DNA from 3 places in the Streptosporangium sp. 'caverna' genome. Region 2 is predicted to be linked to each of the others. Evidence: riboswitches for the same ligand, from Rfam matches in the RefSeq annotation. Region 2 holds a riboswitch; each other region holds the start of a gene.
The links. Region 2 has a riboswitch for thiamine pyrophosphate ahead of DKM19_RS47450 (cytosine permease). Riboswitches for the same ligand answer to the same signal wherever they lie in the genome.
Positions count from the first base shown of each region.

Region 1: it holds a riboswitch for thiamine pyrophosphate, as region 2 does, so the genes downstream of both, DKM19_RS36180 (TenA family protein) here and DKM19_RS47450 (cytosine permease) in region 2, are expected to answer to the same signal.
Region 3: it holds a riboswitch for thiamine pyrophosphate, as region 2 does, so the genes downstream of both, thiC (phosphomethylpyrimidine synthase ThiC) here and DKM19_RS47450 (cytosine permease) in region 2, are expected to answer to the same signal.

Region 1 is NZ_CP029711.1:8,399,475-8,409,944, reverse strand. Features, by position in the region: gene katG (catalase/peroxidase HPI) at 1-585, opposite strand, end outside; gene DKM19_RS36190 (Fur family transcriptional regulator) at 619-1,056, opposite strand; gene DKM19_RS36185 (phosphocholine-specific phospholipase C) at 1,481-3,694, shown strand; gene DKM19_RS36180 (TenA family protein) at 3,956-4,642, opposite strand; TPP riboswitch at 4,630-4,728, opposite strand; gene DKM19_RS36175 (TetR/AcrR family transcriptional regulator) at 4,791-5,378, opposite strand; gene DKM19_RS36170 (aldo/keto reductase) at 5,542-6,561, shown strand; gene DKM19_RS36165 (LLM class flavin-dependent oxidoreductase) at 6,808-7,650, shown strand; gene DKM19_RS36160 (TIGR03619 family F420-dependent LLM class oxidoreductase) at 7,878-8,786, opposite strand; gene DKM19_RS36155 (hemerythrin domain-containing protein) at 8,986-9,687, opposite strand; gene DKM19_RS36150 (helix-turn-helix domain-containing protein) at 10,027-10,470, shown strand, end outside.
Region 2 is NZ_CP029711.1:10,954,609-10,965,078, forward strand. Features, by position in the region: gene DKM19_RS47430 (LCP family protein) at 1-699, shown strand, start outside; gene DKM19_RS47435 (GPP34 family phosphoprotein) at 830-1,492, opposite strand; gene DKM19_RS47440 (rhodanese-like domain-containing protein) at 1,629-1,952, shown strand; gene DKM19_RS47445 (hypothetical protein) at 2,721-3,422, shown strand; TPP riboswitch at 3,677-3,788, shown strand; gene DKM19_RS47450 (cytosine permease) at 3,779-5,125, shown strand; gene DKM19_RS47455 (methylated-DNA--[protein]-cysteine S-methyltransferase) at 5,273-5,857, opposite strand; gene DKM19_RS47460 (PAS domain S-box protein) at 5,984-7,879, shown strand; gene DKM19_RS47465 (ATP-binding protein) at 8,036-8,500, shown strand; gene DKM19_RS47470 (membrane protein insertase YidC) at 8,651-9,346, opposite strand; gene DKM19_RS47475 (DUF6412 domain-containing protein) at 9,413-9,679, opposite strand; gene DKM19_RS47480 (hypothetical protein) at 9,676-9,861, opposite strand; gene DKM19_RS47485 (response regulator transcription factor) at 10,038-10,470, shown strand, end outside.
Region 3 is NZ_CP029711.1:3,946,861-3,957,330, forward strand. Features, by position in the region: gene DKM19_RS17420 (nuclear transport factor 2 family protein) at 1-211, opposite strand, end outside; gene DKM19_RS17425 (hypothetical protein) at 208-1,419, opposite strand; gene DKM19_RS17430 (helix-turn-helix domain-containing protein) at 1,553-2,518, opposite strand; gene DKM19_RS17435 (SRPBCC family protein) at 2,600-3,031, opposite strand; gene DKM19_RS17440 (acyl-CoA dehydrogenase family protein) at 3,100-4,281, opposite strand; gene DKM19_RS17445 (class I SAM-dependent methyltransferase) at 4,359-4,967, opposite strand; gene thiC (phosphomethylpyrimidine synthase ThiC) at 5,038-6,771, opposite strand; TPP riboswitch at 6,764-6,876, opposite strand; gene DKM19_RS17455 (CDP-alcohol phosphatidyltransferase family protein) at 6,971-7,567, shown strand; gene DKM19_RS17460 (mannose-1-phosphate guanyltransferase) at 7,571-10,072, shown strand; gene DKM19_RS17465 (FHA domain-containing protein) at 10,466-10,470, shown strand, end outside.

The DNA of each region.
Region 1 (10,470 bases), 2.6 Mb from region 2:
CTCGGGCTCCCAGACGTCCGCACGGCCGCCGGCGTAGCCGAAGGTCTTGAAACCCATCGACTCCAGGGCGACGTTGCCGGTGAGGATCATGAGGTCGGCCCACGAGAGCTTCTGGCCGTACTTCTTCTTGACCGGCCACAGCAGGCGGCGGGCCTTGTCCAGGTTTCCGTTGTCCGGCCAGCTGTTGAGGGGGGCGAAGCGCTGCTGGCCGGCCCCGGCGCCGCCACGGCCGTCACTGATGCGGTAGGTGCCCGCGCTGTGCCATGCCATCCGGACCATGAGCGGGCCGTAGTTGCCGAAGTCGGCCGGCCACCAGTCCTGCGAGGTCGTCAGCACCTCCGCGATGTCCCGCTTCACGGCCGCGAGGTCGAGGGAGTTGAACGCCTCGGCGTAGTCGAACTCCTCGCCGAGGGGGTTGGCCACGGCGGGGTTCTTGGCGAGGATCTTCAGGTTGAGCCGCTCCGGCCACCACTGGCGGTTTCCGCCACCCTGGGTCGGGTGCGGGACGCGCTCGTGCGCGACCGGGCAGCCGCCTCCGTCCTCCGCCTTCGCGTCTACGACGATTGCATCATGGTTCTCAGACATGGAAATCCTTCTGGATCAAGGGGATCATGGTGCTCAGGAACTGCGAGTGGTGGAACAGGCGGGGCACAGGCCCCAGTAGATGACCTCGGCCTCTTCGATCGAGAACCCGTGGTCGTCGGACGTGGTCAGGCAGGGCGCCTCGCCGACCGCGCAGTCGACGTCGACGACGGCACCGCACGACCGGCACACGATGTGGTGATGGTTGTCCCCGACGCGTCCCTCGAACCGGGCCGAGCTGCCGGCCGGTTCGATGCGGCGTACGAGTCCCGCCGCGGTGAGCGCGTGGAGGGCCTCGTACACGGCTTGAAGGGAGATATGGCCCACGCGATCGCGCACCCCGGAGGCGAGCGCCTCGACGCCGAGGTGATCACCGTCCCGGACGGTCTCGAGCAGTGCGACGCGGGCGGCCGTCACCCGCAGACCCGCCCCGCGTAGCTCCTCGGCTGTGGTCGGAGCCTTGGGTGCGGTCATCGCGCCAGACCTACCTTCATAAACACGAACTATCCAAGACAACGAATGACGCAAGTCTAGGGCCGTGCCAGGCGATGTTAGTCCCGCCGTGGAGTGGCGTGCCATCCGGTCGGCGGGCCGGTGGGAGCGTCACGGCCGGGCGGTCTTTGGCAGCGGAGCGAGCACGTGTACGCGAGGTCGACGAAGAGGGGCGGCGACTGCCGTGGAGGCATCGGCCGGCAGTGAGGCGCCGGCCCGGAGACGTGCTGTCCGCTGAGGTCCGCCGTCGTTCGCTCCCCTGGCTGTACTCGGGGTTATGCGGCGCTATACGGCGCTATACAGACGGCCCCAACCGGCAATTCCGGCTTCGGTTTCCCGTCGCTTGGGAGCAAGGTCGCGGGGCTAGCGTCTCCTGGCACGTCCCCGCACTCGGAGGTCTTGAGCCGTGTCTGAACTGTCCCGCAGAAATTTCCTCGGCACCGCCGCCGCCATCACCGGAGCGGCCGCCGTCGGCGCCGCGTTGCCCAGCACGAGCGCTGCCGCTGCCTCGTCCGGCCATGAGCACGGCCATGAGCATGAGCACGATCATGAACATGGGCACGGCCACGAACACGGTCATACGCACGGAGACATCCGTGACATCAAGCATGTCGTCGTGGTCATGCAGGAGAACCGGAGCTTTGATCACTACTTCGGCACCCTCAAGGGGGTGCGCGGGTTCGGTGACCGCTCGACCATCCTGCTCCCGGGTGGCACGACCGTCTGGGAGCAGCCGGTGACGCCGACGGTCGGGGCAGCCACGCAGTACCCCTGGCGGCTGAGCGGGGCGAAGACCTGGAGTGGGGCGACGCCGCCGAGCGCCGAGCTCGGCGCCGCCAACTACGGCGGCACCGGTCACGGCTGGACCGACCAGCACGGCGCCTGGTACGGCGGGCTGATGAACGGCTGGTACTTCGCCAAGGGCGGCCCGACCACGCTGGGTTATCTGGACCGTCGCGACCTGCCGTTCCACCACGCCCTCGCCGACGCCTACACGGTCGGCGACGCGTACCACTGCTCCGTGCTCAGCGCGACCGGGCCGAACCGCACCTACCTGTGGGGCGGAACGATCAACGCGAACAAGAAGCACGGCAGCTTCACCGCCAACGACGGCGGCGACGAGCGCGGCAAGTTCCTGCCCTGGGAGTCCTACGCCGAGACGCTCCAGGCGGCGGGCGTCGACTGGCGGGTCTACCAGTGCGCCGACGACTACGGCGACAACGGCCTGGAGTACTTCAACACCTTCGCCAAGCTCGACCCCACCCAGGGCGGGACGGCCGCTCCGGGCGACGTCTACTACGACAACGGCGTGAAGAACGTCCCCGAGCCGGTCACCGGGCTGTCGGGCAACGCCGACAACCTCAACGCCGCGATCCGCGCCGACGTGCTCAACGGCACGCTGCCGCAGGTGAGCTGGGTCGTGAACAACCAGTTCTTCTCCGAGCACCCGGTCACGGCCCCGAGCAACGGCGCGTACTTCCTCCGCGGCCTCCTGGAGGCCCTCAACGCCGACCCGGACGTGTTCAACTCGACGCTGGTGATCATCAACTACGACGAGAACGACGGCCAGTTCGACCACGTCCCGCCGCCCATGCCGGCGCCGGGCGAGGAGGACGAGTTCGTCTCCGGCACCATGGGTCAGTACGGTGTCGTCGCTCCTCTCCCGGTCGGGCTCGGCTTCCGCGTACCGCTCATCCTCGTCTCGCCCTGGACGCGCGGCGGCTGGGTGACCTCGGAGGTCTCCGACCACACCTCGGTCATCCAGTTCATCGAGAAGTGGACGACCGCGAACGGCACGCCGGCCATCTCGCCCAACATCAGCGACTGGCGGCGCAAGGTCTGCGGCGACCTGACGGGCGCCTTCGACTTCACCAAGCCGGTCTACGGCCTGCCTCACCTTCCGGACACCGGGGAGCTCATCCCGGAGGTCCGGTACACCCCGCTGCCGGGTGACAACACGATGCCGACCCAGGAGGCGGGGACCAAGCGGGCCCGCCCGCTGCCGTACCAGCCGAACGCCAACCTGACCAGGTTCACCGGCGGGCCGTCCGGCGTCGTGGCGAACCTGACGTTCAGCAACGTGGCCCCGTTCGTGACCAAGGCGAGCCACTTCGCCGTGTACAACAACCGGGCCGGGTCCCCGGCCCTGGCGCAGTACCCGGCCACGTTCCCGGGCCAGTACACCGTCGCGGCCCGGGCGACGGCGTCCGGAACCGGCGCCGTGGGCGTCTCCGCCGGCGACACCGCGTACGACCTCACCGTCACCGGGCCGAACCGGTTCCTGCGCCGGTTCGTCGGTGACCTCGCCACCGCCGGCAAGGACCTCGTCGTCGAGGCGACCTACTACGAGGGCAGGGCGACCGGGGAACCGAAGCTGAAGCTGTCGCTGCGCAACCGCGGGAACTCGCGCGTGAGGTTCACGATCACGCACAACAACTACATCTCGGGCAGGCCGCAGACCGTGAAGGTCGGCGCGCACGGCGAGGAGTCGTGGGCGGTGAGCCCGCTGAAGGTCAGTGACGGCTGGTACGACGTGACCGTCACGGCCGACTGCGACGAAGCCTGGTCGCAGCGGTTCACCGGCCACCTCGAGACCGGAGAGGCCAGCATCACCGGCTGATCCGTCACCGCACCGAGGGCTCGGCCCTGCCCGCCATGCCCGGACCACGAGCACCTCGCGGGCAGGGCCGGGCCCCATGGGTGTCACAAACTCGGCGACCTTACGCGACCTGCTGGTATTCGCCGATCAGCGGTCCAAGGTGGTCACGGCGCGACACCTGCCCGCCGAAGTGCGAACTCCTTGGGTGCCAGATCATGGAGATCTGGCACCCAAGGAGTTCCTCGAGGCGGTGAAGGCCTACTCGGCCGAGTTCGGCCGGTGTCAGTCGCCGGGCAGCCACTGCGCCGTGGGCCACGCCTCCCGGTGCCACGCGCTGTCCCAGAACATCCACTCGTACTCTGTGGCCTGGACGAACGCCTCGGTCATGGCCGCGCGGGTCGCGTCGTCCGCCGCGGCCGCCAGCCGGTCGGCGATCTCTTTGGCCTGCTCGACCGACTTGGCGAAGTCCGGATCGGCATAGGTGGAGATCCATGCCCGGTAGGGGTGGTCGGTGACGTCGCCGGTCTGCTTCAGAAGCGCCGCACCCACATCCTGGTAGACCCAGAAACACGGCAGAACGGCGGCCACGAGCACCGGGTACGGCGCGGCGAGCGCGGTGGCCTGCAGAAAGGAGGAGTAGCCGAGGCAGGTGGGCGAGGTCCGGATGCCGGAGAGATCGGCGGCGGTCAGGCCGTACTCCTCGATGTAGCCCTCGTGCAGGGTCCGCTCGGCGTCCAGCGCGGCGTGCGCGCTGCGCGACCAGAACGCGGCCTCCTGGGAATCGCCGGCCCGCACCGAGGCGGTGGCGAGCGCCTTGGAGAACGCCTCGAGGTATCTGGCGTCCTGCACGATGTAGAAGGCGAACCGCCGGCGGTCGAGTGTGCCCTCGCCGAGTGCGGTATTGAAGGGGTGCTGATGGATGGCTTGCAGCAGTGTGGCGGAACGTGCCCAGACGTCGTCGCAGAACATGACGTCCCTTCGCTAGTTCGAACTAGATCAGGTTCGACGGGTGTGCTCTCAGCCCCGGACATTCCGGGGCACCCCGCGTCGCGAACAAGGGTAACAGCCCGCTCATCCGCCGGACGCTGCCCCGTGAGGAACCCGCGGCCGGCGCTCCCTAGCGGAGGCGCAGTCCTGTGATGAGGAGCCCGACCATGCGACGCGCGTCGTAGCGGGGGTTGCTGCCCGCGCCGATGCAGAGATTGCCGACGCCGCGCAGCAGTTGGTAGGCCTCCATGCCGGGGGAGATCTCGCCCGCCGCGGCGGCGGCGTCGAGCAGTTGGTCGCACACGGGGACGAGGCGGTCGAGGAAATAGGCGTGCAGAGTCTCGAAGGCGGCATCGTCGGACTGCAACGCCTCGGCGAGGCCGTGCTTGGTGACCAGGAAGTCGACGAAGAGGTCGATCCACAGCGCCAGGGCGGTGTGCGGTGTGCTGCTGCTCGCCAGCAGTGCCGGACCGGCCTCGGCGCATGCCTCGACCTGGTGCCGGTAGACGGCGACGATGAGATCGGCTCGCGTCGGGAAGTGGCGGTAGATCGTGCCCACGCCCACGCCGGCCTTGGCGGCGATGTCGCGTACGGGCACGTCGACGCCGGAAGTGATGAAAGCCGCGGCGGCCACGCCCAGCAGCGTCTCCTCGTTACGCCGGGCGTCGGCCCGCTTCCGCGGGGCTGATGCCCCTGATCCACCGTCGATGTCGGCCACTGCGCGTCACTCCACTTGGCAAACGGAACAGCGTTCCGTATATTTATTAGCGGAACACGGTTCCGCTTGTCGTTTAGCGGAACAACGATCCGTTTGTTCAGGATGTCAGAGCAAGTGGGCCGGAACCAAGCCACGCACCTAACACCTCTCAGGGGGAACAGCCATGCAGTACCGCACCTTGGGCCGCACCGGTGTGCAGGTCAGCACACTCGTGCTCGGCGCGATGAACTTCGGCGGTCTGGGACACACCACCCAGGACGAGGTCACCGCCATGGTCGACGCCGCCCTGGAGGGGGGAATCAACCTCATCGACACCGCCGACATGTACAGCCAGGGCGAGTCGGAGGAGATGGTCGGCAAGGCCATCGCCGGCCGCCGCGACGACATCGTGCTGGCCACGAAGGCGAGCATGCCGATGGGCGACGGGCGCAACCATCAGGGCGCCTCGCGCCGCTGGTTGGTCACCGCGTTGGACAACAGCCTGCGCCGTCTGGGCGTCGACCATGTCGATCTCTACCAGATCCACCGGTGGGATCCGAGCACCGGCGACGAGGAGACGCTGTCGGCCCTGACCGACCTGCGGCGCGCGGGAAAGATCCGCTACTTCGGCTCCTCGACGTTCCCCGCGTACCGCATCGTGCAGGCCGAGTGGGCCGCCCGGGAACACCACCTGAGCCGGTACGTCACCGAACAGCCCAGCTACTCGATCCTGCAGCGCGGGATCGAGACCCACGTCCTGCCCGTGACCGAGCAGTACGGACTCGGCGTGCTGGCGTGGAGCCCGCTGGCCTCGGGCTGGCTGTCGGGCGCGGTCCGCGAGGGCCGGGCGATCACCACCAGCCGCTCGACGCTCATGCCGCAGCGCTTCGACACCGCCATCCCCTCCAACCGGGCCAGGCTCGACGCCGTCGAGCGGCTGGCGAAGGTCGCCGACGAGGCCGGTCTGACGATGATCCAGCTCGCGCTCGGCTTCGTCACCGCGCACCCCGCCGTGACCAGCGCGATCATCGGTCCCCGCACCATGGACCACCTGCATTCGCAGCTCGCCGCCGCGGACACCGTGCTCTCCGCCGACGTGCTCGACGAGATCGACACGATCGTCGCGCCGGGCGTCGACCTCGCCGCACACGAGAAGTTCGACACGCCGCCCGCCCTGCTTGACGCGGCGCGGCGACGTCGCTGATCGCTCATCACGTCGGTCACCAGGCGGCAAGTAGCCTGCGCACCCCCCGCCGCCTGACACGTCTGCCGCCTGACGCGTCGCAAGGGCAGGCGGGCAGTGACTTGCGCGCCCCTGCCGCCTGGCGTGTCGCAAGGGAAGGTCTTCAAAGGCTCGAGCCCCTGCCTGCTTCCGAACCGGAGCATGTCCCACCCATGTTGAAAGGACCGACCGCCCATGCCGCAAACACCCCGGCCTCGTTTCGGGATCATGACCGCCCCATCGCAGGTCGACTACCGCGACATCCTGCGGGTCTGGCGCGAGGCGGACACCATCCCGGAGATCGAGCACGCGTGGCTGTTCGATCACCTCATGCCGATCGGCGGCGACCCGAGCGGACCGACCCACGAAGGCTGGACGCTGCTCTCGGCCCTCGCGGCACAGACCCAGCGACTGCGTCTCGGTCTGCTCGTGACCAGCAACCGCTTCCGGCCGCCCGCGATGCTGGCCAAGATCGCCGCGACCGTCGACATCGTCTCCGGTGGACGGCTCGACTTCGGCATCGGCGCGGGCTCACGACCCGGCCACCCTCTGGCCCGGCGCGAGTATGAGGCACACGGCCTGCCCTTCCACGACTCCGCCCACGCCGTGGGGAGCCTCGCCGAGGCGTGCACGATCATCCGGCGGCTGTGGACCGAGACCGAACCGTTCGATTTCAATGGCACCTACGTCCAGCTCACCGGAGCGTTCTGCAATCCCAAACCCGTCCAGCGCCCCCACCCGCCGATCCTCATCGGCGGACGCTCGGCCCCCGTGCTCCGCGTGGTCGCCGAGCACGCCGACCTGTGGAACATCCCCGGCGGCGACATCGACGACGCCATCGGCCGCAGCGCACTGCTGGACCGCTACTGCACCGAGATCGGCCGCGACCCCGCCTCGATCACCCGCTCGATCCACCTGCCGGTCTCCTACGACCAGCCCGGCATCACCCGGGACGCGATCGGCGAGGCGACCGCCACCGGTTTCCGGCACATCGTCCTCGGGCTGTCAGCTCCCTACCCCGCCGACGTCGCCCGATGGGTCACCGACAAGCTCATCACCACGTCGGTCTAGAGCTCCACCCGTAGAGGGAATCTCCGCATCGCGTCTTCGTGGTCGTCGCAGGGAGATGGAGAGATCGACACACGCTCATCGGCATGTCCGGCTGATTCCATGGGGCGTCTACCTGTCGGGGGCAGCCGAGTGTCCTAGGTGAGCCAGACGACCTCGGACTCCGTACGGCCATGCGCCGCTGGGGCTTCAACACCAAGCAGCGGGACGAGTGTCCGTGGCGCGGCCGGTCACGTGTTGCGTGACCGTTCCAGGACCTGGTTGACGATCTCGAGTGCGTGATCGACGTCTTCGGCGATTTCCATCAGGTCGACGAACGCGTGCTCTACGGGGGTGTGCTGTTCCGCCCCGGTGATGGCGTCGACAACCTGATCGACGGTGCCCTCCGCCGTCGGGTAGACGCGAAGGATGAGATCGAGCTGGGAGGGGTCCCGGCCTTGCTCCGTCGCCATGTTCCTGAGCCGGTCGACGGGGTCGTTGACGGCGGCGGGGGAGAACTCCCATGCCGCGGAGCCCGGCCGCACGACCGGCAGCCAGCCATCGGCCCGCCGGGCGGCCCGGCGCATCGCTGCCGGGGAGTATCCCCCCAGGTAGATCGGCGGACGGGGGTGCTGGGCGGGCTTGAGATCGGTATAGGTCGCCGGGATGGTCCAGTATGCGCCGTGGTACTCGACGGGATTGTCCGACCAGTAGGCCTCCAGAGCATCGAGGCATTCATCCAGGCGCGCCCCTCGCTGCGCCATGGGGACGCCGACGGCAAGGTATTCCTCCGGTGACCATCCCACCCCCAGGCCCGGGATGAGCCGTCCGCCGCTGACCAGGTCGATACTGGTCAGCGAGCGGGCCAGCACGGCCGGGGGATACCAGGGGGCGTTGAGGACATTCGTGCCGATCTGGACATGTTCGGTGGAGACAGCCGCGATCGACAGGAGAACAAAAGGATCCAGGCGCGCGTGGAAAGCGCGGGGGATGGTGCCGTCGCTTCCGTAGCCCACGGTCGGGTTCACCGGAGCCAGCAGCCGGTCACCCACCCACAGGCTGTCCGCGCCCAGTTGCTCGGCCTGCCGGGCGAAGCGCGTGACCTCTCGCGGGTAGTGTGCCAGAGCTCCCAGCTGCGGAAGCGTGAATCCGATACGCACGATGCTCTCCATTTCGTCCAGATAGTTCAGGGCGCTGCGGACATCAAGAACAAGCATGTTCTCGGTGCCGCGGGCGGCAGATCCTCGGGTCCGGCAGATCCGGGATGGTGCCCCTCGCCCGAGGACAACGATGAGCACGCCGACCCGAGCTGCATGGCCTGGCTTGGGTGGCCCCTGAGAGGATGCGAACTCCCTAAGTTCACCTCTGAGAGGGTTTGAGCGGGGCGCTGCGGTGAGGCGTAGGTGTGCCGTGGACGCGTTCGGAATGGGCGGCAAAATCCCGGGGTCCCTGTTCCTCAAGCATCGTCCGCACCTCGGACGGCAACGAGGACAGGGTGTTCTCAATCACCTCGGGATTTGCTTCGTACAAGGTCATGCCGAAGACCAGAGGCATTTTCCCCGGCGGCAGCGCGGCCCCGGTGGAACCGGCCATGGCATGCCACTCGGTAGCGGTGACATATTTCTCCGCCAACGGCAGGATGTGCTGTTCTTCCAGGCCCATGTGCTCATAAAGCACTCCGTACAAGCCGTCCAGAACGTCGGCCAGCAGCTTGCCCCGCTCCGCGGCCGCATCCTGACGCCACTCGCCCAGCGCCGCGACGGACTGCACGGTGAGTTGTTCGATGCGCTCGTGGTGGCCTTCCATCATCTGGACGACAGGGCCGACCTCTTCGCTGCCGCGGTCCAGGAGCTTGGGCCACAGGTGAATGTCCTCGGCACGGTGATGCGCCTCCAGCACAGCCGTCAGGAAACCGATGTGCTCGGCGAGCAGGTGCGCGCGTTCGGTGTCTCCCGCTGCGACGTCGCGCACGAGCGCCGGCAGTGCGGCGAACTCGCGCCGGAACATGGCGTGCACCATGTACATGTCTCGGGTGTCGGCAGGCGTTTCAGGGCTCGTCACTGCATGCTCCTTACAAAATGGTCCTCGCCGGTCCGCGCGTCCCGACCACCCCGGAGCCTCCCCTGAGAGGAAGCACCCTGGAGCGACCGGCCCGGTGACCGGCCGGTCTCGCCGGCGGGTGGACACGTCATCGCGGTTCCGTCTGTGTCGTGGTGCGCGGTCCTCTCACCGTTGCCGCCTGGTGAGATGAGGCCCGCGGAACCATCGTCGGCCGTCACCCGACGGCTGCGAAAGGTCCGAGAGTCGCCACAGCGCTGGTGGACGCCGTTCTCCTACCCATGGCTGTCGTAGGAGTGACACGGCCACCCTCTCTCCTCGATGACGGCCTAGGTTGACGAGATGCACACGAGAAACCATCTTGGGGAGTTCCTTTACGCGCGGCGCACCAGGACGACCCTCGAACAGGTGGAACTCACGTGCGACGGTCGCCGTCGGACATCGGGACTGCGCCGTGAGGAGGTGGCCATGCTGTCCGGCGTCAGCCCGGGGTACTACGCCAGGCTGGAGCAGGGGAGGGAGCGCCAGCCGTCGATTCAGGTGCTCGCGGCGCTGGCACGGGTCTTCCAGCTCGACGCCGTGGCCACCGAGCATCTTTACGATCTCGTCAGCCCCCGCCGGCGCCCGCGCGAAGGACGGTTCGGCGACCAGGTGCCCGCGAAAGTGGTGCGGCTGATCGAGAGATGGGATCGCGCGGTGGCTTTTGTGGTGAACGAGCGGCAGGACATTCTGGCGAAGAACCGGGTGGCCACCGCCCTCCTCGACGGATTGACGTACAACGACAAC
Region 2 (10,470 bases):
ATGCTGCTGCACATCCCGGACAACGACGACCGCCCGACCCTGGTCAGCCTTCCGCGTGACTCCTACGTGCCGATCGACGGCCACGGCAGCGACAAGCTCAACGCGGCCTACGCCTTCCAGGACGGCGGGCCCAAGCTGCTCGCCAAGACCGTGGAACAGGTCACCGGCCTGCGGGTGGACCACTATATGGAGATCGGCTTCGGCGGCTTCGTGGGCATCGTGGACGCCATCGGCGGGGTGGAGATCAACGTCCCGCAGGCCATCAAGGACCCCAAGGCCGGGATCAACCTGAAGAAGGGCCTGCAGGTGATGGACGGCGGAACGGCCCTCGGATTCGTCCGCACCCGTGCCACCGGCGCCATCCCCGACTTCGATCGGACCAAGCGCCAGCGCCAGTTCTTCTCCGCGGTGGTGAAGAAGGCCGCGAGCCCGGGGGTCCTGATCAACCCCTTCACCTCCGTCCCGCTCGCGCTGAGCGCCGCCGACTCCGTGACCATCGGCGAGGAGAGCGGCGCCTTCAACCTGCTCTCCCTCGGTCTCGCCATGGGCGGCAACCCGGTCACCACGGTCGTTCCCGTCGGCTCGCTGCCCACCATCAACGGCCAGGCCGTCGTCAAATGGGACACGGACAAGGCCCTTCGCATGTTCAGGGCCCTGGCCGAGGACAAGCCCGTTCCCAAGGACGTCCTCCCGAAATGACCCCGTGTCTCCGGCGTGAACACCGGAGACGCCTCCCGCCGCACCAAGCGCGGGCCTTTCTCCCCGGCTTCACGTCGGGAGAAAGGCCCGCGTCTCTGCGGCGGTCGTAGCGGTTCGACCGGCGGAGACGCTACTGGCCGGAGGCGCCCGCCGAGGAGGCGCCGGCGATGGCTCCGCTCATCACGGCCACCATGATCGCGGCGTTGATCGACGCGATGGTCTTGGCGACCGCCTCGCCGGCCCACTCGCCCTCGGTGATCTCCCGGATGCGATCCCCGCTCGCGTCGGGAAACGCCTTGCGGTCGATCTTGGCCGCATGCAGTACGGCGACCAGCACAGCGATCCGCTCGTCGGGATCGGTCCCGGACAGCACGCTCTGGACGCGCTCGCGGATTCCCCGCTCAATGCTCGGATCCCGCTCCGGGTAGCGGGTGGAAGGGAAGATCCCAAGGATCTTGCGCTGCTCCTCGCGCAGCACGCCCCGCTCTGCCAGGCGGGAGAGCAGGCGCTTGCGAAGCTTGGTCGAATGGAACTTCTGGACCCACCACTCGGGCTTGCGCTCCCTCGGCTCCCCGGCGATCCTGGCCAGTGCCGCGTCGAGCTCCTCGTCCCCGAGGGGGGTCGCATCGCGGACGGTGACCTGCTTGCCCGCGAGGTCGATCCGGTCGTGGATCGCCAGCTCCGCCAGTATGGCGCCGCCAAGTGCGGCGTCCAGCTCCGAGGAGCCGATCAGTTGCCTGCCCTCCGCCTCGCTGTAGGCGAGGAGGAGCACTTCCTCCGCGATCGTCGTCATCGCTCGACCCTACGTCGTGAGCACCATGTGAGGGCCGAGCGCGAGGGATGGCCCACGAGCTCGCCTTCTGGGGCGTTCCCTGAGCCTCCGAGCGGCTTTGGGACACATTCGGTGAAGGACTTGGGACAATGGGTTCATGAGTGTTCCTGAAATCGAAGTGCAGGCCGTGCCGGATGATGCGTTCCTGCTCGACGTACGCGAGATCGACGAGTGGCGAGCGGGCCACGCGCCCACCGCCGTCCACATCCCGCTGGGCGAGCTGCAGGCCCGGGCCGGAGAGGTGCCCAAGGACGCGCCCGTATACGTGATCTGCCGCCTCGGCGGTCGTTCCGCGAACGCCGCCGCCTGGCTGAACCATGTCGGCTGGGATGCGATCAACGTCGGTGGCGGCATGCAGTCCTGGGACCTCGCGGGCCGTCCCATGATCGGCGAGAACGGTGGAGACCCGTTCGTGGCCTGAGAGCCGGTAAGAACGCCGGGGCCGTCCTTCATCCCCCGGATCCCGGGCCGATCCGCCCCGGCCGGTGTGAGCACACCGGGAGGCGTCATCCGGGGCGGGGGTGTGCGCGGCCCTCGCGGTACCGGTCGCCGGTGGATCCCGCGATCAGTCTCCAGAGGTCCCTCCAGGTCTGGAGAGAGCAGGCCTCCAGACCTGGAGGAGCGGTTTCGACGGTGGTCACCGCACGACCGAGACGGGACGGGGTGGCAGAAGCCGCGCCTCGCCCGAGCTTCCGTCCCCTTCGGTCCCTGCGCTCGCGGCACCGGCCGCGATGGGCTCGCTCAATACAGAAGCCCCTGAAATAGCGTCGATATCTCATTTTTCTTCATTCCGTCACGTTTCACGGAATCATTGTTGCTTAATCCGTAAGACGATCGTTTCGTAGCATGAAGATTCGGTCCCACCCCGGAAATTCGAGGCGCCGACCGACATTCGTGGCCTTTTGGCGCCCATTCGTGAAGAGTGGGGAAGTTGTCGTAAACTCCCCTTGTCTTCCTGTGATCATGGCTCTGAGCTGCCCATATGCGCTCTCGCGGCAAATTTTCGTCGCGGATGATCCCCATCGACTTCCCTGAGGGCGGATCGACATCAATGCATTTGGGCATAAATATTAGGTGGACTTAATAAATTATCTTCAATTCATTTCTTTACTCGGGTTTTCAATGGCAATGGGCGGAGAACAATCCGTCCGGGCGTCCAAAGACGCCGCTGTCATTGAAAGGGACTCTTATGCTTCGTCTTCGGAATATTGCCGTCGGTACCGCCGCGATCGCCGCTTTCGGCCTGGCCGTGCTCGGCACTCCTGCGATCTCCAACGCCGCCACGACGGACCCCGCACCCGAGGCCTCCAACGCCGCCCCGATGGACCCCGCTCCCGAGGTCTCCAACGAGGCCCCGATGGACTCGGCTCCTGCGGTTTCCAGTGAGGCCCCGATGGACTCGGCTCCTGCGGTCTCCAACGAGGCCCCGATGGACCCCGCTCCCGAGGTCTCCAACGAGGCCCCGGCGGACTCGGCTCCTGCGGTTTCCAGTGAGGCCAAGGCGGACTCCGCTCCTGCGGTTTCCAGCGAGGCCCCGGCGGACTCCGCTCCTGCGGTTTCCAGCGAGGCCCCGGCGGACTCGGCTCCTGCGGTCTCCAGCGAGGCCCCGATGGACTCGGCTCCTGCGGTTTCCAATGAGGCCAAGGCGGATTCCGCTCCCGAGGTTTCCAGTGAGGCCAAGGCGGACTCGGCTCCTGCGGTCTCCAGTGAGGCCAAGGCGGATTCCGCTCCCGCCGCCGCGCAGGCGGACCTGTGCGCGAACGTCAAGGCCGCCACCGGGCCGTTCCTCAGCCTGGTCGGCGCCAGGCTGATGCCCCTCGGCACCGCCCTTGACATCAGCTCCGACATCACCGGCGCGACCGTGCCCCAGATTCTCGGCTGCCTCGTCTAAGAACCGTTTCGCCTCACCACCGGGTCCTCGCGTGATGCGGGGGCCCGGTGGTGTTCGCGTTCGGGCCCGGTGCGGAACCACTCGTCCGGAGACCGAATGCCTGCAGTACGGCCGTGGGCGCACGGTCTCGCCGCTTACGCGGCCGTGCGCCCACGAATTCGTACCGTGGGATGGGCGCTTCAGCCCGGCGCTGGCTGAACACGGACACATAGGGCATCATGAGGGCGCGAGCTGGGATGATCCCGGCTTTGCGCACCAACCGACGCGGGAGCTTGGGGCAACCAGGCTGAGAGGGCAGCTACAGCTGCTGCCGACCGCATGAACCTGTCCGGGTAATGCCGGCGTAGGGAGCGTTAATGACGCCTGCCATCGTTGATCACAGCGCGGCCGAGGCCCCTCTCACCCTCGACGAGGCACCCCCCAAGACCCTCGGCGCGCTCGATCAGGGCGCGTTCTGGGCCAATCTGGGTGTCAGCCTGCTCGGGTTCTCCTTCGCGCTGTTCCTGATCAATCCCCTGCTCGACGAAAACCCGCTCACCTTCACCGCGGCGCTGGTCGCGGCCCTCGTCGGCAGCCTGATCGGCACCGCGATGGTCGGCCTCGCCGCGGTGCCGGGAGCGCAGACCGGCCAGCCCGCCATGGTGCTGCTGCGCGGGCTGTTCGGCGCGAAACTCTCCTACGTCCCCACCGTGCTGAACATCATCCAGATGATCGGATGGGGCGCGTTCGAGCTGTGGGTCGTCGCGATGGGCGCACAAGCGATCTTCGGATCGTCGGTCCCCTACGCGGTCTGGGCGATCGTGGCCGGGGTCCTGACGACGGCGCTGACCATCTACCCCCTGGGAGCCATCCGGCTGATCCGGCGTTTCGTCACGGTCGGCGTGATCATCTCGATGGCGTGGTTCGCGGTGGTCTTCTTCCGTGACACCCCCGTCCAGACCGGCGGCTCCTGGGACGCCTTCGCGCCGGCCGTGGACTTCGTGGTCGCCCTGTCGGTGTCGTGGGTGCCGGTCGCGGCGGACTACGCCCGGCACTCGCGCTCCAGCCGCGGGGCCTTCATCGGCGTCGTCGGCGGCTACACCATCGCCCAGGTCGCCTGCCTGGCCGTCGGCGTCTACGCGGTGGCGCTCGCCGGGCACAACCTGGTGCTGGAGCAGCCGACCGCCGTGTTCGCCCCGTTCGTGGCGGCCCCGCTCGGCGCGCTGTTCTTCGGCATCCTGGTGCTGCGCGAGACCGACCAGTCGTTCGCGAACGTCTACTCCACGGCGATGTCGCTGCAGAACCTGATGCCACGGGTGGACCGCCGGATCTTCTCCGTGATCATCGGCGTGCTGACCACGGGCATCGCCCTCGTCATCGACGTCAACTCCTACAGCGCGTTCCTCAGCATCATCGGCGCGGTGTTCGTGCCGATGCTCGGAGTGCTGGTGGTCGACTACTTCCTGCTCGGTCGCGGCAGAGACTGGAACACCTCGGAGAACGCCCCCTCGCGCTGGCTCATGGTGATCCCGTGGGTGCTCGGCTTCGTCACCTGGTGGCTGCTCGCCGCGCCCTCGGCGGTGTCGTGGTGGGCGCAGATCTGGGACGGCGTCAGGGGAGCCATCGGGTTCACTCCTCAGCCGTGGATGAGCGCGTCGATCGGCGCGTTCCTCGTCGCGGGCCTGCTCACCCTGGGCATCGGCCTGCTCCGGCGCCGCTCCTGACCCTCCGGGCGCCGGGGTGGTTCCGGACCCCGTGGGTTCGGCGCACTCCGGCGTCCCTCCGCGATCCCCGGGCTTTTGGCGAGCCCGGGGCCTCGTGGCTTCGGCGTGCCTCCGGTGCCGTCGCCGGACTTCCGGATGCTCGGCGGCCTACGAGCCGCCGGGTGCGTGGCCTGCGCCGTTGGCCTCGATGCGCAGCAGCCGTTCCTTGACGGCCGGGCCTCCCGCGTAGCCGCCGAGGACGACCTCGCTCTCGACCACCCGGTGACAGGGCACGATCACGCACACGGGGTTGCTGCCCAGCGCGTTTCCGACCGCGCGCAGCGCCCGGGGCCTGCCGATCCGCTCGGCGATCTCGCGGTAGGTGGTCACCGTCCCGTACGACACCGCGAGCATCATCTGCAGCACGGTCCTGGCGAACTGCGTGGCCAGCCGTAGGTCGATCGTTGTCGTGAAGGCGCGCAGCCGGCCGGAGAAGTAGGCGTCCAGCTCCCGGCGGACCGGGTCGAGACGCCGCGCGTCCGGCCCGATGAACGTGCCGACCTCCCTGCTGACCCGCTCGAAGACGATGTTCTCGTCCTCGTAGCTGCATGCCACCACGCCCCGGTTCGTCACGGCGAGGGTGAGGCGTCCCACCGGGCCGTCGAGAGTGCCGAACGCGATGTCCGGATGGCTCGTCCCGATGTAGTTGGGCGAGGTCACCCGTAGCAATGCATCGATGTCGCCGGATGACATGGCCCCACCCTTTCGTATCCAGGTGTGTGGTGACCGCAGCGTATCGGACGGATCGCCCCGGCGAGTGGCGACACGTGCGGGGCGAAAGTGCCAAGATCAGGCTGGTGGAAGCGGCACTATGGATACGTGGGGTACGACGGGGCCGGAAGTGACGGTGGCATCGGCCATGTGGCCGTTGCCGGTGCTCCCCATGCGATCGTCGCCGGTGCTCCCAACGCGATCGTCGCCCTTGACCGGGACGAGACCGTTCTCACATGGAATCCCGCCGCGGAACGCCTGTTCGGCTGGTCGGCCGGGGAGATGCTCGGCCGCCGCGCGCCGGTGGTCCCCGAAGAGCTGGTGGCCGAGCACAACGCGGTTCTCGAGCGCGTCCGCACCGGCGGTCAGGTGTCGTTGCGGACCAAGCGGTTCCACCGGGACGGCAGCCTGTTCGACGTGCGGGTGGACACCAGCGCGCTGCGCTCGGAGACCGGCGACCTGCTCGGCTATGTCAGCGTCTACCACCTGGCCCAGGACGACGAGACCGCCGACGACCGGACCTCCCGCCGGGCACAGCTCGTCCGGAGGCTCGCCGACGTGGTCGCCGACATCAACGCGGAGCGGGAGCTGCCCGCCGTGCTCGACCGGATCGCGGCCAGCCTCACCGAGCTGACCGGAGCCGACGCGGGCGGGTTCGTCCGCATCGAGGGCGACCGGCTCCGTCTCGTGGCCCGCCACAAACTCCCCGAATCGCTGCACGGCTCCACCGCCGACCTCCGTACCAGCCTGGTCGGCAAGCTGCTGCGCGGCGGCAGGACCGTGCTGCTGGAGACCGGCGACCAGGGCCGGCTGGACGAGCTGATCTGGTCGCGGCTGCCCGGCCTGCACACCATCGCGCTCGGCCTCGCCGCGATGGGCGGCCGGCCGTACGGCGCGCTGTACGCGCTGTTCGCCAAGCGCAAGGTCGGCCATCTGGAGCTGGAGCTGCTGGAGCTGCTCGCCGGGCATGCCGGGATCGCCGTCGGCAACGCCATGGCCTACCAGGAGGCCGAACGGCAGCGCGCCCACGAACGGGCGGTGTTCGACGCCAGCGCCGACGGCATCGCGGTCCTCGACGGTCTGGGCCGGGTCGTCCAGTGGAACCCCGCGGCCACCGAGCTGACCGGCTTCCACGCGGCCGAGGTGATCGGCTGGCCGCCGCCGTTCCAGCTGCCGGAGCCGGGCGACAAGCTCACCCTCCAGCTTCCCTCGGGCACCTGGCTGGACGTGCTCTGCGCGGAGATCGTGGAGACGGGAGAGATCGTGGTCGACTTCCGCGACATCACCCGGAGCAAGGAGCTGGAGGAGGCCAAGGACCTCTTCCTGGCCACCACCAGTCACGAGCTGCGCACTCCGATCACCGTGGTCCGCGGCTTCGCCAGCACGCTCGACGCGCGCTGGGACAGCATGACCGACGCCGAGCGCCGTTCCGCCGTGCACACCATCGCCGAACGGGCGCGTTCCCTCAGCCAGCTCATGGACCACCTGCTGCTGGGCTCCCGGGCCGGAGCCGGTGAGCTGACGCTCAGGATCGAGGGCTTCGACCTCGGCGAGCTGGTCCGGGCCGCCACGCTGGGCCTGCCGGTCCTGCCCGAGCTGCATCGGATCGAGGTGAACGTCCCCGAGGACCTGCCTCTGGTCTCCGGCGACGCGTTCGCCACCGACATCCTGCTGGGCCAGCTCCTGGAGAACGCGTTCAAGTATTCACCGGACGGCGGTCTGATCAGGGTCGAGGCCTGGGTGGACGGCGATCAGGTGGTGCTGGTCGTCGACGACGAGGGCGTCGGGATCGCCCAGGCCAGCCGGGAGCACGTCTTCGAACGCTTCGTCCAGGGGGACAGCGGTGATCGCCGCCGGTTCGGCGGGGTCGGCCTCGGCCTCTACATCGTGCGGAGCCTGGCACGCGCCCAGGGCGGCGAGGTGTCGGCGCACCCGCGTCCCACCGGTGGCACTCGAATGCGGCTGGCCTTGAGCATTGCCGACACGCCCGGCCCCCTTACCTAACCGACACGCCGATGCGGTAACGAGTCGGTCACGGAAGAGCTGATCTATTGTCGAATGTGCACAAGCTGTAATTGACACCCGGTTTCTAAGACCATCTAACGGGGCATTTCGGTCGTACAGGGGTGTGTTCCTTAGGGGGAACAGGGATACGGGGAGGTGAGTGCGTCGAGCGTCGTGTTGTTGCCGTATGCACCGTCCAGCGTCGCTGTCGCACGTCAACGCCTCTCCTCTGACCTGCAGGAATGGGGCGTTTACGAAACCGCGATCGATGATGCGGTGCTCGTGGTCAGCGAACTGTTGAGCAATGCGCTTCGTCACGCGCACCCACTGCCGTCGGGGCAGATCAGAGTGGCGTGGCGCTGGGCCGAAGAACACGTCGAGGTTGCGGTGAGTGACGGTGGCGCTGCCACCGAACCTCGGGCAGGCCGCCCCACGCTCTCCTCTCTGGGGGGACGGGGCCTCGGCATCGTCGAGTATGTGGCTTCCCAATGGGGGGTCAGGCACGAGGGCGAGACCACCACGGTGTGGGCGGTGGTTACCGCTGTCAGCACTGTCAGTAATGGCCAGGTGGGCAACGGCCAGGTCTCCGTCGCCGAGCCCGCCCTGCGGGAATGCGGTTAGCTCCTGTCCTGCCTCACGGTGTGGTGAGACAGGACAGGAGCTCGCAGATCAGCACCCGGCAAAGTGCCACCCGGGCCGGTGCCCGGTGAGCCGCCGGACCGAGTGGAGAGCGCTCCGGGCCCGGTCGGTGTCGGCCGGGGCGGAACGGGGTCAGTGCCCGGCGAGCGCCGGACGGTGCAGGAAGGCCCGCTCACCGGCCGCCCACGAGGTGGTGACGAGCAGATAGATCCCCGCCGCCAGCGGAAGCACGGCCGCGGCCAGCACCGTCCCGAACGGCATCAGCGGCATGACCCCGCGCAGGAACTCCGGCTGGACCTCGTCGCTCATCGTCCGCCGTATGCGCTGTGATGTGATAAATGCCACAACGAGCAGCATCAGAAAGAGTCCGGCGAAGACCAGCGTCGGCCCGCTGAGCAATCCGAACCCGGCCACCGTGCTCGCGAACTGCTGTCCCAGCGGCACCCCGAACAATCCATGGGTGAGGAGCGCGTTGGCGTTCCCGGCGATCGTCGAAGAGATGAAGACCTGGTACATCACCATGAAAAACGGCATCTGGGCGACCCCCGGCAGGCAGCCGGCCAGTGGCGAGGTCTTCTCCCTGGCGTAGAGGGCGGACAGCTCTCGCCGGAGGCGCTCGGGGTCGCGGCCGTACCGCTTTCTCAGCTTCTGGACCTCGGGCGAGAGCCGCGCCCTGGCCCGCTCGCCCCTGGCCTGCATGACGCCGAACGGCAGCAGCAGGAGCCGGACGCCGAGGGTGAACACGATGATCGCCAGTGCGGTGGAGTTCAGGGGCTGGGCGAGCGCGGTGATGAGACCGGCGGTGAACTCGATGACGGAGTCGAACATGGGAGCCCTTCTGACTGGAATGGAATCAGCACAGAAGGCGCCCGCGATCCGGACGTGTCTGGGTGGCTACGCGGGCGCCGAGCCCGCCGAGGGTGCTCTGGACCGGGACCGCCCGGCCGCGTCGGGGTCGCGCTGCCGGACGAACATGGTCCGCCTGGCCCGGTCGCGCCGGGAGAGCGGCGAACGCCGTCCCGCTTCCGAGGCGACGGGAACCTGACGAAGCGCCCAGGCGAGCAGGAGCACACCCAGCCCGACCACGGCGGTCGCCGTCATGAGCCCGCCGCCGTCGAACAACCAGACGGAGAGCGTCTGGAGGGCGAGGAGCAGGTTCACTTGCCGGACTTGCCGGACTTGCCGAACTTGCCGACCACGGTGACCGCGGCGACGGCCACGACGGCCACGAGAGCAAGGAGGAACGCGAACTTGAGAAGCCCGAAGAGTGCCGGCAGCACGAGCCCGAACACCACGTAGAGCGCGAGCATGACGCCCAGAACTGCCATCACGATACGACCCATGCGGACCACCGTACGTCCTCGGCCGGAGCGGAGAGAGTCGGAACCATAACGATCTAGTGATCACGGATCGGAGGCGAGGCCACGGGGAGCCCGCGGGCCGGTGGCGGAGTCAGGGAGTGCTTACGGACCGGTGACGGGACTGAGCAATCCGCCCGTCCGGGCCTACCGTGGGGACCATGAGCGCACGGATTCTGGTGGTCGACGACGATCCGATGGTCGCCGAGGTCGTGGCCCGCTATCTGGAACGCGACGGCCACACGGTCGAGTGTGTGGGAGACGGCGAGGAGGCGCTCAGACGAGCGCTGGCCGATCCGCCGGACCTGCTGGTGCTCGACCTGATGCTGCCCAGAATGGACGGGCTCCAGGTCTGCAGGAAGCTCAGGGAGCGATGGCCGGTTCCGGTGATCATGCTGACCGCGCTGGGCGACGAGATGGACAGGGTCGTCGGCCTGGAGACCGGCGCCGACGACTATGTCACCAAGCCGTTCAGTCCTCGCGAGCTGGCCCTGCGGGTCCAGTCGGTCCTGCGGCGGGCCCGCGGCGTCTCGGTGCCCTCCGGCGTCGGCGTGCTCAGGGACGCCGAGCTGACGGTCGACGTCGGCGCCCACG
Region 3 (10,470 bases), 4.3 Mb from region 2:
CTCTCCGCTCCACGTTCCTGACGCCGATGATGGCCCGCGCGCCGATGAGCTCCGCGTCGCTCCAGGCCCGGATCCGGGCCGCACCGCGAAACTCCCTGCCCCAGTCGTCCACCACGCCGTCTTCGGTGAAGCACCCGATGAAGGCGTCGGCGTCGCCGCTGTTGACGCCGTCGAGCAGAGCCTGGACAGCCGGATGCGTCTGCTGTGTCATGCGGTCCTGTTTCCCGTCGTTCCCGTGGCCACCGGCCAGCGTCTCCAGATCGCCACATGGAGGATCACGCTCATGCCGAGCGCGTTCAGTACGGCGTATCCGATCCAGTCGTCCGGGTTCTCATGCGACCACTGCGCGTGCCGGGCGACCGCCGACAGCACGCCGTACAGCACGCCCGTGAGCACCAGCGCCGTGATCAGTACGGAGAGACGGCCGGGCAGGGGGGAGAACAACCGGGTCCACGGCCACGCCTCGAACAACATCGCCACCACCAGGATCGCGGCGATGACCGAACCGCAGACCGCGAAGACCCGATTCGGGGTCCAGTCGAGCCCGTGGCGCAGGATCAGGTAGGTCGCCCACCCGCAGGCGATCACCGCGACGTTGCCGGCCAGCAGGCGAGGGGCGCGTCGGCGGATGCCGGAGAAGGGCCAGCCCCGCAGCGCGAGGAAGAACACCAGCTGCCAGGCGCCCACCGAGGTCAGCCAGGCGCCGTACGCCCCCGGCGCCACAGGCCCGCTGAGCTCGTGCAGACCGCCCGGCGTCGTCGCCGGTTCGCCGTGCACGTCGAGCAGGGTGAAGTAGAGTGCCGCCCCGATCACCCAGCTGACCAGCAGTGCCACGATGCCCGAGGGGACCCGGCCGAGCCCGCGCAGCGGCCAGCCTTCCGTCACCAGGGTCAGCTGCAGGATCACCGTGAAGGCTCCGGCGGCCAGGGGCATCGTGTGCGGGAACATCGCCACGTGACCGGCGCCCGGCTCGAAGCCGAACAGCGCGGGCAGGTCGACCTCCGCCACGACCGCCTGCCCTGCGACGCTGAGGACCGGCGCGGCGGCCACGAGGAGAAGAGTGTCGGTCAGCCCGGCCCAGCCCGCCCGCAGCGAGCTTCCCGGCCAGTCCTCCCAGTAGAACGCGACCATCGCGATGGCGGGCAGCGCGAAAGTGGTCACCGGCGCGAGTGTCTGCAGAGATCTCTCCGGGCCGCCCGCCCCGAAGGCGAGGAGGACGAACAACGGCACGATGAGGATCAGGCCGCGCAGGGCGAGCCGCGGCTGGTCCGTCCCCAGCCGGGTCGGCGGTTCGGCCGGAGCGTCGGGGGCGCTGATCCCCGGGCGCTCAGGCAGCGGGGGCGTCCTGCGGTAACCGTGGAGCCGCTCGGACCCACCCGTGGCACCGCCGGAAGCTGCGGTCAGTCCGGCCTCGGTCATGACGCTTCGATGGAAGTATCAGGACAAATATGGACAATTCGCTCATAAGTGGACAAAAGCACGGTATCCAAGAATGCCTGTCTTGCCCTACATCGTCCCTCCGAAGATTGCCCGGTATTGGCCCCGGATTGCCTTACAGGAACGACAACGGTTCCGGGTCCGCCGCGCGGTCCCCCTGGAACTGCCTGCGGAACTCGGTGGGCGAGGCCCCGAACCGGCGGCGGAAGGCGGCCGTGAACTGCCCCGGGCTGCGGTAACCGCACGCCGTGGAGATCTGAAGAACCGGCTGACCGGTGTCCCGGAGCAGGTCGGCGGCCCGGCGCATGCGCAGGCGAACCAGGTAGCGGTACGGGGTGAACCCCGTCGCCTTCGCGAAGGAGCGCAGGAGGTGATACTTGCTGATGTTCGTATGGGCGGCGAGGTCGTCAAGGCTCACCTCCTCATGCAGGTGCTCATGCATGTAATCGGTGATAAGCCGCATCGCGGTGTCGCCGAGCGCGGAGGGATGGACGTCTCTCCTCCTGCTCACCTCCGACCCGTACAGCAGGTGCGTGGCGAGCAACTGCGCGATCGAGTCCGCGTACAGGGGTGGGGCGCCAAGCCGCAGCGCCCTGCAGACGGCCCGGCCCGCAGCGGTGAGGAGAGGGTCCTCCAGCAGCAGCGCATCCGGCAGCCGGCGCGACCACGGGCCCTTCACGCCAAGAGCCTCGCAGGACTCGTCGATGAGGTCCGCGGACAGATGGATGTGCAGAGACTCCAGCCGCTGACCGGGATCGGCGCGCCAGCGCAGCATGCTGATGTTCCCGGGTGCGGTCACACCGATTGACCCGGGGTGGTAGTTCGCCTTCTGCCAGAATCGCCCTTTGCGGCTTTCGATCGTGTACGCCCCGCTGGTGACAAGCACGAGCAGCAGGTCGGGAGACTGCGCGGTGGCGAACTGCGCGGCCTCGATGGGGTCGCGATAGATGCGGGCGAGGATGGTCTGCCAGCCCAGCTTGCCGCTGCACAGCTCCCGGCACGCGGGGAGGGCACGCTCCGCCAGGAGGCTGCGCGCGAAGATTTCGGCCGGACGGCGCATCGGTGATGGCTGCCGGGTCATGGCAGATCCGTCGATATCATCGATCTCGATGATATGACATCACCGATACTGGCAGGTCACCGAGGTATCGCGGGTGTCACCTCACGAGAGGCCGTCCTGGAAACGCTTGTGCAGGGAGGCCAGGCCGGGCTCGAAGACGCCGCGGGTGAGGATCTTGTTGAGCTTCGCCTCGTCGTCGGCCTCGAAGGTGGCCTGCCACTCGATGAACGCCTGGCCGCTGTCGGTGACGGGGGCGATCCGATAGGTGGCCCGGTAGTTCGTGACCGCCAGCGGGGACTCCAGGATCTCGTAGGTCGCGGAGCGGGCGTCGTCGTCGAGGACGAGCAGCCGCTCCCTGAAGGTCCCGCCCGGTCCCTCCATCCGGCGCACCGCCCCCGGCTGCGTGGCCGCGCCCTCCTCGATCACGCAGGAGGTCATCCCGGGCAGCCACTCGGCCAGGTTGCCGAAGTCCCTCAGGTAGCTCCACACCTCGTCGGCGGGGGCGTTGACCACGGTGCTGGCGTAGACGGACATCGACCACTCCCTTGGGCTCGCTCAGATCTGCTCAATGGTCTTCCCCCGTGGCGCGCGTGGCAACCGGCTCAGAAACTTCTGGGCAGTCCGAGCACCTGGGTGGCGAGATGGTTCAGCAGGAGTTCCTCGGTGACGGGGGCGACCCTGCCGATGCGGGCGTCGGCCAGCAGGCGGGCGACCGGATACTCCAGGGAGTAGGCCATGCCGCCGTAGGTCTGGAACGCGTGGTCGGCCGCCTCCCAGGCCGCCTGGGAGGCGGTCAGCTTGGCGATGTTGGCCTCGGTGCCGCACGGCCGCTGCCGGTCGAACAGCCACGCCGCCTTGTAGAGCATCAGCCTGGCCAGCTCGATCTTGGCCTTGACCTGGGCGAGCGGGAAGGCGATGGCCTGGTTGGCGCCGATCGGGCGGCCGAAGACCTCGCGCTCCTTGGCGTACTGCACGGCCACTCTCAAGGCGACCTCGGCGCCGCCCAGCGCGGAGGCGGCCAGCAGGATCCGTTCGGGATTGAGGATGTCCCACAGCACTCGCGCGCCCTGGTCGACCTCGCCCACCACGTTCGCCGCGGGCACCCGCAGGTCGTCGATGAAGACCATGTTGGACGGGGTGGTGTTGGCGCCCATCTTCGGGATCGGCTGGAAGGTGAGCCGCCCGGCGGCGACCGCCTCGGGGACGTTCACCAGCAGGACCGTCAGGCCGTTGCTGCGGGGCTTGGCCTCGGCGGCCGGGATGGTCCGGGTGACCAGGAGCATCCAGGTGGCGCGCTGCACGCCGGTGATCCAGACCTTCTGACCCTTGACCACGAACTCCTCGCCGTCGCGGCGGGCGAAGGTGGAGATGCCCAGGGCGTTGGATCCGGCGTCCGGCTCGGTCAGGGCGAAGCAGGTCTCCAGCTCGCCGGTGGCGAGCTTGGGCAGCAGCTCGCCGCGCTGCCGGGGGCTGCCGTGCCTGGCCAGGGTCAGGGCGCCGAAACCGGGGGTGAGCACGTAGGTGAACGCCGAGCCGCCGGCCGAGCCGGACGCGGACAGGGTCTCGGTGGCCACGGCCAGCTCCAGGAGACCCTGCCCGCCTCCGCCGTACTCCTCGGGCACGGCCAGGCCGAGCCAGCCTCCCTTGGCCAGCTCCGCCCAGACCTCCTCCGGCCAGCGCTTCTCGTTCTCGCACCGCTGCCAGTAGTCCAGGTCGTAGCGCGCGCAGATGTCGGCGACGCCGCGCTGGACGGCGAGCGCGCTCTCGGGAAGGGTGAAATCCACCGTGATCAACTCCATTCTGATTGCGGGCGCAATCGTAGAACGAAGTTCGATCAAGCTCTACCGTCTCGCGGGGCCGATCAGGCCGAAGCGCCCGCGTGCCCGTGAGGCCTGCGCGCGTGATAGACGAAGGCCGGCGGCACGTTGCCCCACACGGTCCGGCCCAGGACGACCTCTTCGAAGGTGTCGGACAGGCGCTTCTTGAAGCGCCGCGCGGGCGGCAGGCGCTTGGCGAAGCTGTAGGCGAAAGTGGTGAAGGCCGTGTGGGGACCCATGATCGCGATGACGGCGTTCAGCAGGTTGGTCTGCGTCTCTGAGGAGAACGCCGCCCAGGGGAGCCCGCTCACGATCACGTCGGCCTTGCCGAGGCCGCGCTCCTGGAGCAGCTGCGGCAGCCGTACCGCGTCGTCGACCACGACGTCAACCTTCGGGTTCCGGGCGGCGAGGAACTCGGCCAGCCTCGGGTTGATCTCGACGGCCAGGTGGTGCCCCCGGCCGCCCAGCCGGCGCTGGATCTCGGCCGTGAAGGCGCCCGTGCCGGGGCCGAGCTCGACGATCACGGGGTCGCCCCGGTGCGGGACCGGTGCCGTCACCGCCTCCGCCAGCCGTCGCGAGCTTGGCGCCACCGCTCCGACGGTCCCCGGGGAGCGCAGCCACTGGCCCAGGAAGAGCGTGGTGTCATTGGTCATGATGTGAAGGGTAGAGGGTGCGCGGGGGCGGACGGCACGGCCGCCCGCCCCCGCGCCTCGTCAGGCGTCCTCAGAGGTTCTCGACGGGCAGATAGACCCGGCCGCCCTCACGGGAGAACTCCTCGGACTTCTCTCTCATCCCGGCCTCCAGGGCCTCGGCGTCGGTCAGACCGCGTTCCTCGGCGAACCTGCGCACGTCATGGCTGATCTTCATGGAGCAGAACTTCGGGCCGCACATCGAGCAGAAGTGGGCGGTCTTGGCGGGGGCGGCGGGCAGCGTCTCGTCGTGGAAGGACCGGGCGGTCCCGGGATCCAGGGAGAGGTCGAACTGGTCCTCCCAGCGAAACTCGAACCGGGCGTCGGACAGGGCGTCGTCCCAGGCCTGCGCTCCCGGATGGCCCTTGGCGAGGTCGGCCGCGTGCGCCGCGATCTTGTAGGTGATCACGCCGGTCTTCACGTCGTCCTTGTTCGGCAGTCCCAGGTGTTCCTTGGGCGTGACGTAGCAGAGCATGGCCGTGCCGTACCAGCCGATCATCGCCGCGCCGATGGCCGAGGTGATGTGGTCGTAACCGGGAGCGATGTCGGTCGTCAGCGGGCCGAGGGTGTAGAACGGGGCGTCGTCGCAGAGCTCGCGCTGCAGGTCCACGTTCTCCTTGATCTTGTTCATGGGGACGTGGCCCGGCCCCTCGACCATCACCTGGACGTCGTGCGCGTGAGCGATCTTCGTCAGCTCGCCCAGCGTCCGGAGCTCGGCGAACTGGGCCTCGTCATTGGCGTCGGAGATCGACCCGGGGCGCAGGCCGTCGCCCAGCGAGAACGCCACGTCGTACCGGGCCAGGATCTCGCAGATGTCGGCGAAGTGTTCGTAGAGGAAGCTCTCACGGTGATGGGCGAGGCACCAGGCCGCCATGATCGAGCCTCCCCGGGAGACGATGCCGGTCCTGCGCCGCGCGGTCAGCGGCACGTGGGCCAGGCGCACCCCCGCGTGGACGGTGAAGTAGTCCACGCCCTGCTCGCACTGCTCGATCAGGGTGTCGCGGTAGATCTCCCACGACAGGCCGGCCGCGTCGCCTCCGGCCTTCTCCAGCGCCTGGTAGAGCGGGACGGTCCCGATCGGCACCGGGGAGTTGCGAATGATCCACTCGCGGGTGGTGTGGATGTTGCGTCCGGTGGACAGGTCCATCACGGTGTCGGCGCCCCACCGGGTCGCCCACGTCATCTTGTCCACCTCCTCCTCGATGGTGGAGGCCACGGCGGAGTTGCCGATGTTGGCGTTGATCTTCACCAGGAAGTTGCGGCCGATGATCATCGGCTCGCTCTCCGGGTGGTTGACGTTGGCCGGGATGATCGCCCGTCCGGCGGCCACCTCGGCACGGACGAACTCCGCGCTCACGCCCTCGCGGACCGCGACGAACTCCATCTCCCGGCTGACGCGGCCGCGCCGGGCGTAGGCGAGCTGGGTCACCGGCGCGCCCGCCGCCCGCAGCGGCCGGTCGCCGTCACCGGTGAAGACCGCGTCGAGGGAACGGAGGTCGCGGGCCCAGGCGCCCCGGTCCCGGTAGCCGTCGTCGCCCGGCGTGCCCGGGCGGCCGCCGTACCGGGCCGTGTCGCCCCGTTCCAGGATCCAGTCCTCACGCAGGCGCGGCAGGCCGCGGGTGATGTCGACGGCGTGAGAGGGGTCGGTGTAGGGGCCCGAGGTGTCGTACAGCGTGACCGTCTCCCCGTTGGTCAGGCGCACCTCGCGCATGGGGACGCGCAGGTCACCCTGATAGATCTTGAAGCTGGAAATACGCGCGGAAGTCATCGCGCAAACTCCCTTCGCCGGCATTACCCGGAGCAGGTTCTGGCGGTCGGCGGCTGCAGTAGCCGTCCTCTCAGCCCGGTCCTCCGGGCTCCCGCGTTGGTTGATCAAAACCATAGACGCTCACCTGTGCGCCCGCCATCCCCCCGGTCGCAGCCGACGCAGTAGTCTCACCATCAGGTACGGGGAGGGAGACATATCGGTGAATCCGGAAGCATCGGGAGCCGAAGATCGAATTTGGACGGTTCCCAACGCGTTGAGCTTGGCGAGGCTTCTCGGCGTACCGGTCTTCCTCTGGCTGGTACTGGGCCCGAAGGCCGATGGCTGGGCCGTCGCGTTGCTGATGCTGGCGGGATTCTCCGACTGGCTCGACGGCAAGATCGCACGGGCCTGGAACCAGACCAGCAGGCTCGGCCGCCTGCTCGATCCGCTGGCCGACCGGCTCTACATCCTGGCCACGCTGTTCGGCCTGGCCATGCGCGGGATCATCCCCTGGTGGCTCGCGCTGGCGATCCCGCTGCGGGACGTCATGCTGCTGGGCATTCCCCTCATCCTGCGCCGCCTCGGGTACGGCCCGGCACTGCCGGTGCACTTCCTCGGCAAGGCGGCCACCGCCAACCTGCTCTACGCCTTCCCACTGCTCTTCCTCGCCCGCTACGACGCCTGGTACGCAGATCCGGCCCAATTCGTCGGCTGGTCGCTCGCGATCTGGGGAACAGGTCTGTACTGGTGGTCGGGGGTGCTGTATTGGGTACAGGTGCGTCAGCTCATGAGCGAGGCCAAACGCCTTAAGAGGTGATCTGTGAAGGCCGTTGTGATGGCGGGCGGAGAGGGAACTCGGCTCCGGCCGATGACCGCGAACCAGCCCAAACCTTTATTACCTGTGATCAACCGGCCGATCATGGAGCATGTGCTGCGGCTGCTGAAACGGCACGGGTTCACCGAGACCGTGGTGACCGTGCAGTTTCTGGCCGCCCTGGTCCGTAACTACTTCGGCGACGGCGACGAGCTCGGCATGAGCCTGTACTACGCCACCGAGGACACGCCGCTCGGCACCGCCGGCAGCGTCAAGAACGCCGCGGACAAGCTCCGTGACGAGCGCTTCCTGGTCATCTCCGGCGACGCGCTGACCGACATCGACCTGACCGACATGGTCAGGTTCCACCGTGAGAACGGCGCGATGGTCACCATCGGGCTCAAGCGCGTCCCCAACCCGCTGGAGTTCGGCATCGTCATCGTGGACGACCAGGGCCGGGTGGAGCGCTTCCTGGAGAAGCCCACCTGGGGCCAGGTCTTCTCCGACACCGTCAACACCGGTATCTACGTGATGGAGCCGGAGGTCCTCGACGAGATCGCCGCCGGCGAGTCCGTCGACTGGTCGGGCGACGTGTTCCCGAAGCTGCTGGAGCGCGGCGCCCCCCTGTACGGCTACGTCGCCGAGGGCTACTGGGAGGACGTCGGCACCCACGAGAGCTATCTCAAGGCCCAGGCCGACGTGCTCTCGGGCCGCGTCAAGGTGGACATCGACGCCTTCGAGGTCTCCCCGGGCATCTGGGTGGCCGAGGGCGCCTCGGTGGACGCCGACGCCATCCTCAAGGGCCCCCTCTACATCGGCGACTACGCCAAGGTCGAGGCAGGGGCCGAGCTGCGCGAATACTCCGTGCTGGGCAGCAACGCCGTGGTCCGCGAGGGGGCCTTCCTGCATCGCGCGGCCGTTCACGACAACGTCTACGTGGGGCCGAGCGCCCACCTGCGCGGCTGCGTCATCGGCAAGAACACCGACCTGATGACCGGCGCCCGGGTCGAGGAGGGCGCCGTCGTCGGCGACGAGTGCATCATCGAGGCCGAGGCGTACATCTCCTCCGGCGTCAAAATCTATCCTTTCAAGACCATCGAGGCCGGGGCGGTGATCAACAACAGCGTCATCTGGGAGCCGAGGGGCCAGCGCAACCTGTTCGGCCCGCGAGGGGTGTCCGGGCTGGTCAACGTGGAGATCACCCCCGAGCTGTGCGTCCGGCTGGCCAGCGCCTACGCCACCACCCTGAAGAAGGGCGCCTCGGTCATCACCTCCCGAGACTCCTCCCGCGCCGCGCGGGCGTTCAAGCGGGCCGTGATCAGCGCCCTGAACGCCAGCGCGATCAACGTGCTCGACCTGGAGGCCGCCGCGCTTCCCGTCGCCCGCTTCCACACCGCCAGGGAGAAGGCCGTCGGCGGCATCGCGCTGCGCACCACCCCCGGCGACCCCCAGAGCGTGGACATCGTCTTCATGGACGAGAACGGCGCCGACCTGTCCCCGGCGGCCCAGCGCAAGCTGGACCGGGTCTTCGCCCGCCAGGAGTTCCGCCGGGCCTTCCCCGGCGAGATCGCCGAGCTCAGCTTCCCCGCGAGGGCCGTGGAGGACTACACCCACGAGCTGCTGCGCTGCGTGGACATCACCGGGGTCCGCGACGCCGACATGAAGGTCGTGGTCGACTGCGCGGGCGGCACCTCCTCGCTGGTGCTGCCCAGCCTCCTCGGCAGGGTCGGGGTGGACGTGCTCACCGTCAACAACCGGCTGGACGACGCCTCGCCCACCGAGACCTTCGCCGAGCGCCGCCGCGACCTCCAGCGCCTCGCGGAGCTCGTCAGCTCCTCCAGGGCGGCCTTCGGGGTGCGGTTCGACCCCGTGGGGGAGCGGGTCGCCCTCGTGGACGAGATGGGCCAGCTGATCAGCGAGGAGCGGGCCCTGCTGGTGGTGCTGGACCTGGTCGCGGCCGAGCGGCGCGGCGGCCGGGTGGCGCTGCCGGTCACCACCACCCGGGTGGCCGAGCAGGTCTGCCGGTTCCACGGGGTGCAGGCGGAGTGGACCTCCACCGCGATCGACGCGCTCACCGCGGCCGCCAGAAGGCCGGAGATGGTCTTCGCGGCCGATGGGCGGGGTGGTTTCATCGTGCCCGAGTTCGGGCCCACGGTGGACGGCCTGGCGGTGTTCCTGCGCCTGCTCGGCCTGGTGGCCAGGACCCGGCTGTCGCTCAGCCAGATCGACGCCAGGATCCCCGAGGCCAAGCTGCTGCGCCGGACGGTGCCGACCCCGTGGGCGGCCAAGGGCGCGGTGATGCGCTCGGTCATCGAGGCCGCCGAGCACTACCGCATCGACACCACTGACGGGGTGCGGGTCGTCGCCGAGGACGGGAGCTGGGCCCTGGTGCTGCCCGACCCGGCCGAGGCCGTCACCCACCTGTGGGCCGAGGGGTTCGACGTCGACTCCGCGCAGGTCATGATCGAGCACTGGGCGCGGGTGGTGGAGGAGGCCGCCGGCGGCTGAGGGGCACTCGTCCGATCCCGGTCACCCGATGAACACGGCGAACACAGCGAACCTGGCGCGCACGGCGCGCACACGGCAACACGCACGCAGCGAACGGCGCGTACGACACGCACGGTGAGCACAGCGGAACCACACGGATGCGGAGACACACATCAACACGCGGAAGAGACGGTAAACACAGCGAATCCAGCGCGGCGGCATGGACCGGAGGCAGTACCGGCTGTAACTTTGTCACCGACCGAACCCGCGGTCCAGCGTCAGCCTTGACCTTCGACTCTCATCACTGTAGGTTGCGACATTCGCAGTCTGAACAAATACTTGAGAAGCGAAGAAGCGAGGCGCGCATCCTGAGCACCGTTGCCGCGTCTTCGCGGTAGGAGGCCGAGCCGATCGATGCC